Regions from separate parts of the Bradyrhizobium sp. FW305-F6 genome, predicted to be linked through region 1. Evidence: predicted binding sites of a transcription regulator. Region 1 holds the regulator's gene; each other region holds the start of a gene.

Region 1 (3,602 bases):
GGCTACGCGGTGCGCGCGGCCGACGCAGCCACGATCAATTCCAGGCTTAATGTGACCGGCGAGGTCGCAGCCGGCCGTCCGTTCGCCGGAACAGTCGGCCCCGGCGAAGCCGTGCGAATCTTCACCGGGGGCGTCATTCCCGACGGCGCCGACGCGGTGGTGATCCAGGAGGACACCGTCGCGGACGGCAGCGGCGTCACGATCAAGGAGGCCGCGATTCCCGGGAGGCACATCCGCCCCGCCGGCGTCGACTTTGCTGAAGGCGACGTGCTGCTGCGCAAGGGAACTCGTCTCACCGAGCGCGATCTCGCGCTCGCCGCCGCAATGAACCACCCGCACCTTGCCGTCTGCCGTCGTCCGAAGGTCGCGATCCTCGCCACCGGAGACGAACTCGTGACGCCCGGCACCAGGCCGGGACCCGGCCAGATCGTCTATTCCAACGGCTATGCCCTGCATGCGCTGGCGCGCAGCGAGGGCGCCGAGACCATCGACCTCGGCATTGCCGCCGACACGCTGGAATCCACGTCCGCGGGCATCCGCCGGGCCCGCGAGCGCGGTGCCGACATCCTGGTCACGACCGGCGGTGCGTCGGTCGGCGACCACGACCTGGTCCAGCAGGCGCTGAGAGACGAAGGCATCGCGATGGCGTTCTGGAAGATCGCGATTCGGCCGGGCAAGCCGATGATGCACGGACGGCTCGACGCCATGCGCGTGATCGGCCTGCCGGGCAATCCCGTCTCATCCTACGTGTGCGCCTTCCTGTTCATGGTGCCGCTGATTCGTGCGCTGTCGGGCCGCTCCAACATTCGTCATCAAAGAGAGCGCGCCGTGCTGGGCCGCGACCTCGGTGCCAACGACCAGCGCGAGGATTACCTGCGCGCACGCCTGGAGCTGCGCGAGGACGGCACACCCGTCGCCGTCCCCGTCAATCATCAGGACTCTTCGCTGCTTGCGAATCTCGCTGCGGCACAGGTACTTCTCGTGCGCGCACCATTCGCGCCGAAGGCTGAGGCCGGCACGCCTTGCGAGGTGCTGCGGCTTCCGGTCTGAGCTCCGGGCCCGCACGTATTCCGCGAGCCTCGCCCCGTTCACCGTAAATTAAGCAGTTGCGGAACACATATCGAACATATAGGGTCCGTTCATGATTTGTTTCGAGGATGTAGCGGCTTATTGCCGAATTCATCGTCTCGGAATCGAACGACATCAACCGGGGGACTTAGGTCGAGATGTTGACGCGCAAACAATACGAGCTTCTGCGGTTCATCAGCGAGCGTCTGAAGGAAAGCGGCGTGCCGCCGTCCTTCGACGAGATGAAGGATGCGCTCGACCTGCGCTCGAAGTCGGGCATTCATCGCCTGATCACGGCGCTCGAGGAGCGCGGCTTCATCCGCCGCCTCCCCAACCGCGCCCGTGCCATCGAGGTGATCAAGCTGCCCGAGCTCCAGGCCGCCGCCGGCAATCGCCGCGGCTTCACCCCGAGCGTCATCGAGGGCAATCTCGGCAAGGTGCGCGCGAGCTCCAGCCCGCCCGCGGACGAGGGTGAACGGCCCGTAGCGGTGCCGGTGATGGGTCGCATCGCGGCCGGCACGCCCATCGAGGCGTTGCAGACCCGCAGCCACACCATCAGCGTGCCGCCCGACATGCTCGGCTCGGGCGAGCATTATGCGCTCGAGGTGCGCGGCGATTCGATGGTCGAGGCCGGCATCCTCGACGGCGACATGGCGCTGATCCAGCGCAACGAGAGCGCCGATACCGGCGACATCGTGGTCGCGCTGATCGACGACGAGGAGGCCACGCTCAAGCGCTTCCGCCGCCGCGGCGCCTCGATCGCGCTCGAGCCTGCCAATGCCGCCTACGAGGTGCGCATCCTGCCGCCGAACCGCGTGAAGATTCAGGGCAAGCTGATCGGGCTCTATCGAAAGTACTGAGCTTATCGAGCACGCCGCGCGCTTTCGACCGGCACCCTCGCTCCAAGATTGGAGCGGACGCTTCGTCCGCTTCGGCTGGATGGTCCCTCTGGTTCTGCGCTGACTGTCCGGCCCCTCCTTCTGCGCGACTTCCTGGTTCGCAAGCGCAGGCGTGCAGTCATTTCGCGCCAACCATCCGAGTTGATGCCGGCCGTCGCTGATCCGCGCTGCCGAATGCATCGACGCGCAGTTTGTTCCTAATCGCGCCGAGAAAGATAATGTGATCGCGTGCTGCGGACGCGAGCCGCAGATTTGCCCATAACCAAGCAGAGCGTCGCAGGCTCACTCTGAGAGAGGCCTGCGCCTCGAAGAGACGCGGGTCGCCATCTTCGCATGAGGAGCACCCGATGTGTGACTATAGCCTGCATGCCGTCGCGACACGCCCCGCCGAAGTCGGCGAGACGATCGTCACGACAACCTTCCGCGGCACCTCGACGCGCGGCTTCGCCTCCGCAGCCGATCTCTCCGTCGCGGTCTGCCTGCTGCCGGGAACGGAGCTCGCCTTCGCCGACAACGTCCGCTACGACAATCGCTGGATCTGGACGCGCACCGTCAACTCACGCGTCGGCAAGTTCGGCAAGATCGACCCGCACATTCCCGATCGGCATCACGATGCGATCGAATTCCCCGACGGCAGATACGTGCTGGTGACACAGCTCGTCGAAGGCCAGCGCGCAACCGTGCTGCAACTGCCAGTGACCCAGGCGGTGGGCGAACGCGAGCACAAGCCGCAGATCGTCGCCGACACGCGGTCCCCGATCGCACGCCAGCCGATCGGCTGATCGGTCGAGGCCCCCGGCGGATCGGTCGAGGGCCGGAAGTTGAAATGCCATCGCCGGCCGAGGCCGGCGAGATGGTATGGTTTGCGTCCTGCGCAGTCTCGCCGGACCGCCGCCCCGCATCGATCCTCAATCGTCAGCCTGCAAGTCGGTCTCCGATGGCGTTGCATCCCGGCTGCGCGGCGCGACCGTCCTCGGCGCAAGGTTGCCGTCGAAATCGCCTTCGCCGGCGCCTGCCGGCAGCCAGGGGCGACTGGCGCCTCTCGCCCTCACCGCCTGAACGGCAAAGCCGTCGCCACGCTGCGTCAACGCCAGCGCGCCTTGGCTCGCAAGACGCGGCCTGTCGACGACCATCGCCGCGCAATCGGGCGGCGCGGGACGCGCCGTCACCACCAGCGCCGCGCGGCTGCAATCGTCGGCCAGCGCGTCGATGCGCAGGGACAGCGCGACCAGCCGTCCGTCCGCGAGCGGCGTCACGCAGCCGGCCTCGTCACACGACACACCGTCGGCCAACGAGGTGCTGCCGGCATCGCGCGGATCGGCATCGGCCGCCAGCCACTGCTTGAGCAGGAAGCTGTCCTTGCTCGCGCGGATCACATGCAGTCGGCCGTCCCTGCCCCGCACGGCGACGCTGGCACCGTCCCCGGCAATCAGGACGTCTGGCTGCCGAACCGACAAGCCCCAGGCGATGGACACCAGCAGCACCAGGGCACCGCACCAGCGCAGGGGCGTTCGCAACAGCCCCATCACGATGATGCCGAGGCTCGCCGCGATCAGCGGCGCGATCCCGAACGTGGGGATGCGGCCGACCGCGCCCGGCAACGCCGCCACCCAGCGCGAGACCGCGACCATCCAC
Region 2 (3,602 bases), on a different contig from region 1:
CGCCGGGAAACGGCGACAGGCCATGGATGTGGCGCAGCACCGCGCGCGCCGGCTTGGTCCAGTCGATCCGCGCCTCGGCCTTGTCGATCTTGGCGGCATAGGTGACGCCGTCCTCGCTCTGCTTTTTGAGCTGGAGCCCGCCGCGGTCGAGCGCGGCCATGGCGCGCACCATCAGATCGGCGCCCAATCGGGAGAGCCGATCGTGCAAGTCTGCCGCCGTCATGCTATCGGTGATCGCGACGCGCTCGGCCATGGCAACGTCGCCGGTATCGAGGCCGACGTCCATCTTCATCACCATGACGCCGCTTTCGGCATCATCAGCCATGATCGCGCGGTTGATCGGCGCGGCGCCGCGCCAGCGCGGCAGCAGCGAGGCATGCAGATTGTAGCAGCCGAGCCTGGGCGCATCGAGGATCGCCTGCGGCAGGATCATGCCGTAGGCGACGACGACGGCGGCGTCGGCCTCGAAGGCGCGAAACTCGTCGAGCACCTCCTGCGTCTTCAGCGTCTTCGGCGTCAGCACGGGGATGCCGAGTTTTCGCGCGGCGTCCTCGACCGGGGTCGGCTGCAATTGCAGGCCGCGCCGGCCGCCCGGCTTCGGCGCGCGGGTGTAGACCGCCGCGATCTCGTGGCCATGCGCGACCAGCTCGAGCAGCGTCGGCACGGAGAAATCGGGCGTGCCCATGAAGATCAGGCGGAGGGGCATGTGGCGAGACAATCCTCGAAACGAGCAAGGTACTCGTCATGGCCGGGCTTGTCCCGGCCATCCACGTTCTTCCTGCTCGCGGCGGCAAAGAACGTGGATGCCCGGCACAAGGCCGGGCATGACGGCGAAGGACGTGGCCTACTCCACCGCGCGCTTGGCGGCTTTCTCGAACTTCTTCATGACACGGTCGCGCTTGAGCTTCGACAGATAGTCGACGAACAAGACGCCGTTGAGATGGTCGATCTCGTGCTGGATGCAGGTGGCGTAGAGGCCCTCCGCATCCTCCTCATGCACCTTGCCGTCGAGATCGGTGAAGCGCACGCGCACCTTCGCCGGACGCTCGACCTCCTCGTAATATTCGGGGATCGAGAGGCAGCCTTCCTCGTACACCGATAGTTCCTCGGACGAGGCGATGATCTCCGGATTGATGAAGACGCGTGGCAGCGGTTTGGTCTCGCCGTTCTCGTCGCGCTTGGCGAGATCCATGGTGATCAGGCGCAGCGGCTGCGCGACCTGGATCGCGGCGAGGCCAATGCCCGGCGCGTCATACATGGTCTCGAACATGTCGTCGGCAAGCTTGCGGATCTCCGAGGTGACCTTCTCGATCGGCTTGGAGACCAGACGCAGCTGCTTGTCGGGCAGGATGATGATTTCTCTGAGGGCCATGGCCGCGATTTAAGCCCCAGGCTGAATGCGGTCAATGCGGGCAGGAACCTGTTAACCTCTCGCTAACCATAAAACTTCAGACGTCGTTAACCATAAAAATTAGGGGTTGATTAACCATAAATGTTCCCTCTTCGTTCGCGAATGCCGGCGAATCGCGCTAGAAGGGCACATGAACGAGATCATCTTCCTGCTCGGCGACTGGCCGGTGCGCACGATCGATGCGCTGATCGGCTTTGGCATCCTCGTCCTCATCCTCTTGGTGGTGATTGCGGTCGTGATCGCGCGCTCGGGGCGGCGCGGCGCGGAACTCGCCATGGCGAACGCGATCCGGGCCGACGAGCTTGAGGAACGGCTGAGCGAGGTGCTGCGGGCGCAGAGTGAGTCGTCGGGCCGGGTCGATGCCATGACCCAGGCGCTCGCCGGCCGCCAAGCCGAGATGGCGCGCGCCGTCAACGAGCGGCTTGATTCGGTGACGCATCGGGTCGGCCAGTCCATGGAACATTCGACCCGCAACACCATGGACAGCCTCCGCGCGCTGCATGAACGGCTCGGCATCATCGACAGCGCTCACAAGAACCTCACCGACCTCACCACGCAAGTGACCACCTTGCGCGACGTGCTCGCCAACAAGCAGTCGCGCGGCGCCTTCGGCCAGGCGCGGATGGAGGCGATCGTCCAGGACGGGCTGCCGAAGGGTGCCTACGAGTTCCAGTTCACGCTCTCCACCGGCAAACGCCCGGACTGCGTCGTGTTCCTGCCCGATCAGCGCCCGCTTTGCATCGACGCCAAGTTCCCGCTGGAGGCGATGACGGCGCTGCACGACGCCCGCACCGACGAGGAAAAGCGCGTCGCCACGCAGCGGCTGCGCGGCGACGTGATGAAGCATGTCAGCGACATCGCGGAGAAATATCTCGTCGCCGGCGAGACCCAGGAGATGGCGCTGATGTTCGTGCCGTCGGAATCGGTTTACGCCGAGATCCATGACGGCTTCGACGACGTGATCCAGAAGGCCTATCGCGCTCGCGTCGTGCTGGTGTCGCCCTCGCTGTTGATGCTCGCGATCCAGGTGATGCAGCAGATCATGAAGGACGCGCGCATGCGCGATGCCGCCGACCAGATCCGCACCGAGGTGATCAAGCTCGGCGACGATCTCGGCCGCCTGCGCGATCGCGTGCTGAAGCTGCAGAAGCATTTTGCCGACGTGAACGAGGACGTCCGCCAGGTGCTGATCTCCGCCGACAAGATCGAGAAGCGCGCAGGCCGAATCGAAGAGCTGGATTTCAGCAAGAGCGATGCGCCGGAGGCTCCGCGGCTGGTGGCGACGGGAACGGCAGAGCTGTTCCCGCGGAAGCTTCAGGCGGGGGAGTAGGGCACACTGTCATGCCCCGCGAAGGCGGGGCATCCAGTACGCCGCAGCGGAGGTGATTGAACCGGGTCGCCGGTGAGTACTGGATCGTCCGCCTTCGCGGACGATGACGGCGGATGGGAGGCGGCAGATGGGCGCACGCTGCTACTACGTGTACATCCTTGCCAGCAAGATTGGTGGAACGCTCTATATCGGGGTGACGAACGATCTCATCCGCCGCGTGGCGCAGCACAGGTTGAAGGTCATCGAAAGCTTCACGGAGATGTACGACGTCACCCGACTTGTTTACTTCGAACAATTCGACGATCCCGAGAACGCGATCAAGCGGGAGAAGCGGCTGAAGAAGTGGAATAGAGCGTGGAAGATTCGATTGATCGAGCAGCATAACCCAAACTGGGATGATCTCTATCCCGGGATAGCCGGACCACCATAACGCCGTCATCTCCCACGACTGTCATGCCCCGCGAAGGCGGGGCATCCAGTACGCCGCGGCAGTCGTGATTGAGTCGAGACGTTGGCGATTACTGGATCGTCCGCCTTCGCGGACGATGACCGCGGTGAGGTGGAGAGAGCATCCGCCCCACTGAGCTTCGAAGAGTCTTTTCCCCCAGAATCTGCTAACACGCCCCCCATGACCGCACCCGACGCGACTTCATCCGCCGCAAGCTCGGCCCCCGCGCCCTCCTGGCGCGACAGCCTTGCCGTTTACCTGCAGCCGCGGGTGCTGATCGTGCTGTTTCTCGGCTTCTCCTCCGGCCTGCCGCTGGCGCTGTCAGGATCGACATTGCTGGTGTGGATGGCCGAGGCCGGGGTCGATCTCGGAACCATCGGACTGTTTGCGCTGGTCGGAACGCCCTACACCCT
Region 3 (3,602 bases), 100 kb from region 1:
GCCGATGGTGCCTGGGCTGACGTCAACGCATCGGCGACCGCTCTCGGCATCACCGTGTCGTCCAAGACCGAAGCACTCGGCACCGTTCGCGGCCGCATCGGCTGGGCCGTCAACAACGTGCTGCTGTACGGCACCGGTGGTTACGCCTGGATCGACAACAAGATCAGCGCCACCGCGGCCGGCGTGACCATCTCCGACAGCAAGTGGCACTCCGGCTGGACCGTTGGCGCGGGTGTCGAAGCGTTCATCGCTCCGCAGTGGTCGGTCAAGGGCGAGTATCTCTATCGCAGCCTCGGCGGCGAGACGTACTTCTCGGGCCTCGGCGCTCCCTTCAACACCGGCACGCTCAACTTCCACACCGTGCAGGTCGGCGTGAACTATCACTTCGGCGCCCCGGTCGTCGCGAAGTACTGAGCTCCGTCTCTGGCGCACCCAGCGTTACGAAAGGCCGGCATCGCGCCGGCCTTTTTGTTTTCGCACTTCCCCTCGGCGCGCCGTCTAGGAAGCGTGGGTTGCTGATGCCCATGCCAGCTCGTCGCGGAATTGGGGATAGGACATGAAGATGCGATCGCCGGGCAGCCGAGCGCTGCGGATAGCGGTGCTGGCCGGCACTGGTCTGTTGGCGATCGCGCCCGCCAAGGCTGCCGATCTTCCGCTCTATGGCAAGGCGTCGCCGCTCCCCGTGATCGGCTACGACTGGACCGGCGTCTATGCCGGCATCAACGGTGGTGGTGGCTTCGGTCACACCTGCTGGAGCATCATTCGTGCGCTCGGCGTAGCGGTAGACCCTGCCGTCGGTGAAGGGTGTCACAACGCCGGTGGCGGAACCGTCGGCGGACAAATCGGCTATCGCTGGCAGAAAGCGCGCTGGGTGTTCGGCATCGAGGGCCAGGGCAACTGGGCCGATTTCACAGGAAGCAACGTCAGCCTCGCGCTGGCCCCACAGACCAACCAGACCAGGATCGATGCCTTCGGCTTGTTCACGGGGCAGATGGGCTACGCCGTCAATGGCCTGCTGATTTATGGCAAGGCCGGTACGGGAGTGGCTCGCGCCAGGTACGAGACCTTTGTCCCGGCGAGCCCGCTGGTGTTCAACAGCGTCGAGCGGACCCGCTGGGGCTACACGCTCGGCATCGGTATGGAATGGGGCTTCGCAGAGAACTGGTCTGTTGGCGGTGAGTACAACCACGTGTTCCTTGGCCATCACACCGCGGATTTCGCTACCGTTCCCGCCAACGCGCTGTCGCGCAGCGACCGGATCGGCCAGGACATCGACATGGCACTGATCCGCGTCAACTACCGCTGGGGTGGACCGGTCGTCGTGAAATACTGAGCTTCGCCGATCCGACATTTCGTCACGAAGGCCCGCCTTCGCGTTTTACTCCGGCTTCCGGGGCGGTTCCGAACGCTCCTGCTGCCAGATGCCGCCAGTGCGCCAACAATCCGTTGACGATTCGCAAGTCCCACTGGAAATCCGCCGCCGTTCTTCCTACGTTCGCTGCCATACCCATCGGTGCCGATCCCGGTTCCGGGCGAAGCGCGCCTTGACGTTGGCGCGATCGCGCACCTTTGGGCTTCCTTGAGGGCAACTCGGATGGATGAAGTGATCAAGGCGAAGCGCCAACAACAAAACGCGGCCTCCAGCCTGCGCGCAATTACGATCCGTGGTGCGCGCGAGCACAACCTCAAGAACATCGACGTCGAGATTCCCCGCGACAAGCTTGTGGTGTTCACCGGCCTCTCCGGCTCCGGCAAATCCTCGCTCGCCTTCGACACCATCTACGCCGAGGGCCAGCGCCGCTACGTCGAATCGCTGTCGGCCTATGCCCGCCAGTTCCTGGAGATGATGCAGAAGCCCGACGTCGACCAGATCGACGGCCTGTCGCCGGCGATCTCGATCGAGCAGAAGACGACCTCGAAGAACCCGCGCTCCACCGTCGGCACCGTCACCGAGATCTACGACTACATGCGCCTGCTCTGGGCCCGCGTCGGCGTGCCCTATTCGCCGGCCACGGGCCTGCCGATCGAGAGCCAGACCGTGTCGCAGATGGTTGACCGCGTGCTGGCGCTGCCCGAAGGCACCCGCCTCTATCTGCTCGCCCCGGTCGTGCGCGGCCGCAAGGGCGAGTACCGGAAGGAGCTCGCCGAATGGCTCAAGAAGGGCTTTCAGCGCGTCAAGATCGACGGCACCTTCCATGAGCTCAGCGAGGCGCCGACGCTCGACAAGAAATTCCCGCACGACATCGACGTCGTGGTGGACCGCATCGTGGTGCGCGCCGATATCGGCCAGCGCCTCGCCGAGAGCTTCGAGACCGCCCTGAAGCTCGCCGAAGGCCTTGCCGTCGTCGAGTTCGCCGACGCGCCTGGCGCGGCGCCGGTGGAGGAAAAGAAGAAGACCGCGAAAATTCACGACAAGAGCGGGCCCGAGCGCATCCTGTTCTCGGAGAAGTTCGCCTGCCCGGTGTCCGGCTTCACCATTCCCGAGATCGAGCCGCGGCTGTTCTCGTTCAACAATCCCTATGGGGCCTGCCCCGCCTGCGGTGGCCTCGGCGTCGAACAGCATGTCGACGAGGATCTCGTCATCCCCGAGAAGGACCTGACGCTGCGCAAGGGCGCGATCGCGCCCTGGGCCAAATCGTCGTCGCCCTATTACGTGCAGACGCTGACCGCGCTCGGCAAGCACTACAAGTTCACGCTCGACACCAAGTGGAAGGACCTGCCGAAGAAGACGAGAGACGCACTTCTCTATGGCTCCGGCGAGGACGAGATCAAGTTCTCTTACGAGGACGGTGTCCGCTCCTACGACACCAAGAAGCCGTTCGAGGGCGTCATCACCAACATCAACCGCCGCTATCGCGAGACCGAGAGCGAGTGGGCGCGCGAGGAGCTGGCGAAATACTTCCACGACGTGCCCTGCGAGGCGTGCCACGGCTTTCGCCTCAAGCCCGAGGCTCTCAGCGTCAAGGTCGGCGGCAAGCACATCGGCGAGATCTCGGAGCTCTCGGTCAAGAAGGCCGGCGAATGGTTCGAGACCGTGCCCGATGCGCTGAACAAGCAGCAGAACGAGATCGCCGGCCGTATCCTGAAGGAGATCCGCGAGCGCCTCACCTTCCTGCTCGACGTCGGCCTCAACTATCTCACGCTGTCCCGGTCCTCCGGCACGCTGTCCGGCGGCGAAAGCCAGCGCATCCGCCTGGCCTCGCAGATCGGCTCGGGGCTGACGGGCGTGCTCTACGTTCTGGACGAGCCATCGATCGGCCTGCACCAGCGCGACAACGCCCGCCTGCTGGATACGCTCAAGCGCTTGCGCGACCTCGGCAACACCGTGGTCGTGGTCGAGCATGACGAGGACGCCATCCGCCTCGCCGACTACGTCCTCGACATCGGCCCGGGCGCCGGCATGCATGGCGGCAACATCGTCGCCGAAGGCACCCCCGCCGAGATCATGCGCAACCCGAAATCGCTGACCGGCAAGTACCTCACCGGCGAGCTCGAGGTCGAGGTGCCGGAGCGGCGCCCGCCGAACCATCGCCGCACCATCAAGGTGGTGAACGCGCGCGGCAATAACCTCAAGAGCGTCACGGCGGAGATTCCGCTCGGCC
Region 4 (3,602 bases), 100 kb from region 1:
CCGCCGGTCGGGAAATCGGGGCCCGGCACGATGTTGATGAGCTCGTCGATGGTGAGCGCAGGGTTGTCGATCAGCGCGACGCAGGCGTCGATGACCTCGCCGAGATTGTGCGGCGGGATGTTGGTGGCCATGCCGACCGCGATGCCGCCGGCGCCGTTGACGAGAAGGTTCGGGAACTTGGCCGGCAGGACCGACGGCTCGGTCTCGTTGTTGTCGTAGTTCGGCTGGAAGTCGACGGTGTCCTTGTCGATGTCGGCCAGCAGAGCCAGCGCCGCCTTGGTCAGGCGCGCCTCGGTGTAACGATAGGCGGCCGCGGGATCGCCGTCGACCGAGCCGAAATTGCCCTGGCCGTCGATCAGCGGCACCCGCATCGAGAAGTCCTGCGCCATGCGGACCATGGCGTCGTAGATCGACTGGTCGCCGTGCGGGTGATACTTACCGATGACGTCGCCGACCACGCGGGCGGACTTGACGTACTTCTTGTCGGGCGTGTGCCCCTGCTCGTTCATCGAGAACAGGATGCGGCGGTGCACCGGCTTCAGACCGTCCCGGGCATCGGGCAGCGCGCGCGCCACGATCACGCTCATGGCGTAGTCGAGGTACGACTTCTTCATCTCCTCGAAGATGGAGACGGGGCGAATGTCCGAGGGTTGCGCCGGCTGGTCGCCGGGCTTGTCGTCGTCGTCAGCCAAGGGGGAATCCGGTGAGATTTTATCTGGGAATCATATAGCGCATCGCCCCCCTGATAACCACCCTTGCAAGCCCAAGGGAAGCGCTTTTTCCCTTCGTTTTTTCATGGACTTACCGGTTTGCCGGGACGCTCGCATCGACCCCGGTTCCCGACCGCTTTCGCAGCTGTGCGGGAACCGGGATTTGCGTCCTCGCTAGGGGCCGAAAATCACCGCATGCATGATCCGTCCCGGCATGAAGGCAAAGACCCCGGCGATCACGAGCGCACCGAAGAAGACCGAGACCATCGTGATCTTGTGGCGGCGGATATTTTTGGTCCGCGCAGCCATCACGCCCAACACCAGCATCGCCAGCGCGAAAATCGAGAGCAGATGGATCGGGCTCCACGGTCCGACCAGGCGGATCTGGTGGATCCAGAACGAGCTGAGCGCCACGACGAGCATCAGTGCGACCCAGCCCCAGCCCAGAGCCCGGTGGGGCAGCCCGCCTTTGGGAGCTGCGAGCTGAACGATCCCGAGGACGAACGCCGCCATGGCGGCGAAGGCATGCAGCGGGATCGCTGGAGCAGCGTCAATCAGCGGGGCGAGGCTCATAACGCAAAGCTCATCGCGCTAAGGCTCTTTCACTCAGGCAATGCATGAGACAAGCCGAAAAAAACCGAGCTTGCCTTGTCGATTGATAAGGAATCCTGCCGCTTCACGTGAGCACGCAGCTGTGCTGGAGAAGCGCCCCCGGCAAGCCTCAGAACGGGATATCGTCGTCCATGTCGCTGTTGCGTCCCCCGCCGCTGGCAGCCACGGGCCGGCGCGGGGCGCTGCTGACAGGACCGGATGATCCGAAATCGCCGCCCGGCTCATCGCCGAAGCTGCCTCCTCCCGCGCCGCCGCCTCGGCCGTCGAGCATCGTCAGCGTCGAGTTGAATCCCTGCAGCACGACCTCGGTCGAGTACTTCTCGACACCACTCTGGTCGGTCCATTTACGCGTCTGGAGCGCGCCTTCGATGTAAACCTTCGCCCCCTTCTTCAGGTACTGCTCGGCGACCTTGCAGAGCCCTTCGTTGAAGATGACGACGCGGTGCCACTCGGTCTTCTCCTTGCGCTCGCCGGTGTTCTTGTCGCGCCAGGTCTCGGAGGTGGCGATGCTCAAATTCGCGATCGGCCGCCCGTCCTGGGTGCGGCGGATTTCAGGATCCTTGCCGAGATTTCCAACCAGAATGACCTTGTTGACGCTTCCCGCCATCGCCGCTCTCCACTCCGAATGTCACTGAATCTCAAGAGGGCGAGTCCCGCTGCTGCGTTCCTCTGCGCCTCGTCGAGGGGACCCTATACGCTCACGAGCACGGATCGGCCCGTCGCACCGCGTTATCCCCATATATAGCACCAATCCGCCGTGAGTTCTAGTTTTGTTCCGATGCGCACGGGAACAACCAAAAATGGAACTGGAAAAAATTTTGCAATCCGCATGGAACTCGATGGAACTTTCTCGGGTTCCCGTGAAAAGTAAAAACTTGATGAAGATCATCTACTTAGATCAGTCGCGTTGGTGCCGCACTGTTGCATTTGGGAGACGGACTCGCGCGCCAAATCGCGTTAGGGTTGACTCGGACTTGGATCTTATGGGCCTCGCGCCTACCCGCTTCGGGGATATCGCAAGAAGCGGAAAATTTAGGAGGGCAAAGGAAATGAAGAAGAGCTTAGCTATTGCGTTTGGGGCCGCCGCACTGGGCCTCTCGGCTCCGGCAAACGCTGCGGACCTCGCTGCTCGTCCGTACACGAAGGCGCCAATGGCCGCGCCGGCACCGGTCTATACCTGGACTGGTTTCTATGCCGGTATTCAGGGCGGTGGAGGCTGGGGCCGCAGCGACGAGACCTTCTTCGGGGCGGCGAACGCACCAGGCTTCCTTGCGACCCAGGACTACGATACGAGCGGCGGATTCGTCGGCGGCGTGTTCGGCTATAACTGGCAGATGAACAACGTCGTCTTCGGCGTGGAAGGCGACTATCACTGGGCCGACATCAGCGGCCGCTCGGCCGAGATCAATGCCGGCGCTGGCGATTCCTACTTCACCAGGCTGCGCGGCTTCGGCGACATCAAGGGCCGTCTCGGCTGGGCTTCAGGTCCCGCGCTGTTCTTCGTCAGCGGTGGTGCCGCGGTCGGCGACTTCCAGCACCGCTACGATGCAGGCCTGCTGGCGCCGCTCGGTTTCGGAGCTTCGCAGAACGACTGGCGTTGGGGTTGGACCGTCGGTGCCGGTGCAGAGTACATGTTTGCCCCGAACTGGTCGGCCAAGGTCGAGTACAACTATATCGATTTCGGCCGCAGCACGCTCCAGTACAACAATCCGGCTGTCTTCGCGAACCGGTCCGAGTGGAACGACACCATTCACACGGTCAAGGTCGGCTTGAATTATCACTTCAACTGGGCCGGGGTCGCCCCGCGCTACTGAACGCGGCGCATAGCGCATGACGTCTCTGAAAGGCCGGCCTCGCGCCGGCCTTTTTGTTTGTTGCCAAACTCGGGAGGTACTCGGGAGGTAATGGGTCAGTAACCATCACCTTTTGCCCACTGTTGTGGCTTTTCGGAGACACAACTTGCAGCTTTGTTGGTGTAGGGAAAGCGCAGTTGGGCCGTTGCGTCCGCTGCCCTTCCCTCGCGGAAGGCAACAACAGAAACTGGGACTGGGATTAAGTTGAAAATGAAAAAGGTTTTGTTGGCTTCGGCCTGTTTGTTCGCTCTGGCCGCCCCCGCTTCGGCTGCTGATCTGGCGGCTCGGCCGTACACCAAGGCTCCGGTGGCCGTTGCCTCGGTCTACAACTGGACCGGCTTCTATCTCGGTATCGTCGGCGGCGGCGCTTGGGAAGACGCAAATAGCCCCCGTATGCAGGGTGGGTTCGTCGGTGGCACCGCCGGCT

Evidence for each region. The regulator LexA, encoded in region 1, represses DNA repair genes until DNA is damaged. The targets are predictions, from matches to a motif close to TGTTCNNNNTGTGTTCNG.
Region 2: AC3WLX_RS19050 (DNA recombination protein RmuC) is a predicted target of LexA. The motif match lies at 1,494-1,511, and genes of this name have one in related genera.
Region 3: uvrA (excinuclease ABC subunit UvrA) is a predicted target of LexA. The motif match lies at 1,482-1,499, and genes of this name have one in related genera.
Region 4: AC3WLX_RS00610 (single-stranded DNA-binding protein) is a predicted target of LexA. The motif match lies at 2,083-2,100, and genes of this name have one in related genera.

The regions. Positions count from the first base shown of each region.
Region 1 is NZ_JBYSYD010000001.1:22,978-26,579, reverse strand. Features, by position in the region: gene AC3WLX_RS00125 (molybdopterin molybdotransferase MoeA) at 1-1,050, shown strand, start outside; gene lexA (transcriptional repressor LexA) at 1,227-1,928, shown strand; gene AC3WLX_RS00115 (hypothetical protein) at 2,315-2,749, shown strand; gene AC3WLX_RS00110 (ComEC/Rec2 family competence protein) at 2,876-3,602, opposite strand, start outside.
Region 2 is NZ_JBYSYD010000002.1:1,624,521-1,628,122, forward strand. Features, by position in the region: gene fmt (methionyl-tRNA formyltransferase) at 1-706, opposite strand, end outside; gene def (peptide deformylase) at 845-1,372, opposite strand; gene AC3WLX_RS19050 (DNA recombination protein RmuC) at 1,542-2,741, shown strand; gene AC3WLX_RS19055 (GIY-YIG nuclease family protein) at 2,869-3,171, shown strand; gene AC3WLX_RS19060 (AmpG family muropeptide MFS transporter) at 3,370-3,602, shown strand, end outside.
Region 3 is NZ_JBYSYD010000001.1:123,750-127,351, reverse strand. Features, by position in the region: gene AC3WLX_RS00600 (outer membrane protein) at 1-414, shown strand, start outside; gene AC3WLX_RS00595 (outer membrane protein) at 557-1,333, shown strand; gene uvrA (excinuclease ABC subunit UvrA) at 1,595-3,602, shown strand, end outside.
Region 4 is NZ_JBYSYD010000001.1:127,390-130,991, reverse strand. Features, by position in the region: gene gyrA (DNA gyrase subunit A) at 1-692, opposite strand, end outside; gene AC3WLX_RS00615 (DUF2306 domain-containing protein) at 885-1,283, opposite strand; gene AC3WLX_RS00610 (single-stranded DNA-binding protein) at 1,432-1,929, opposite strand; gene AC3WLX_RS00605 (outer membrane protein) at 2,372-3,136, shown strand; gene AC3WLX_RS00600 (outer membrane protein) at 3,386-3,602, shown strand, end outside.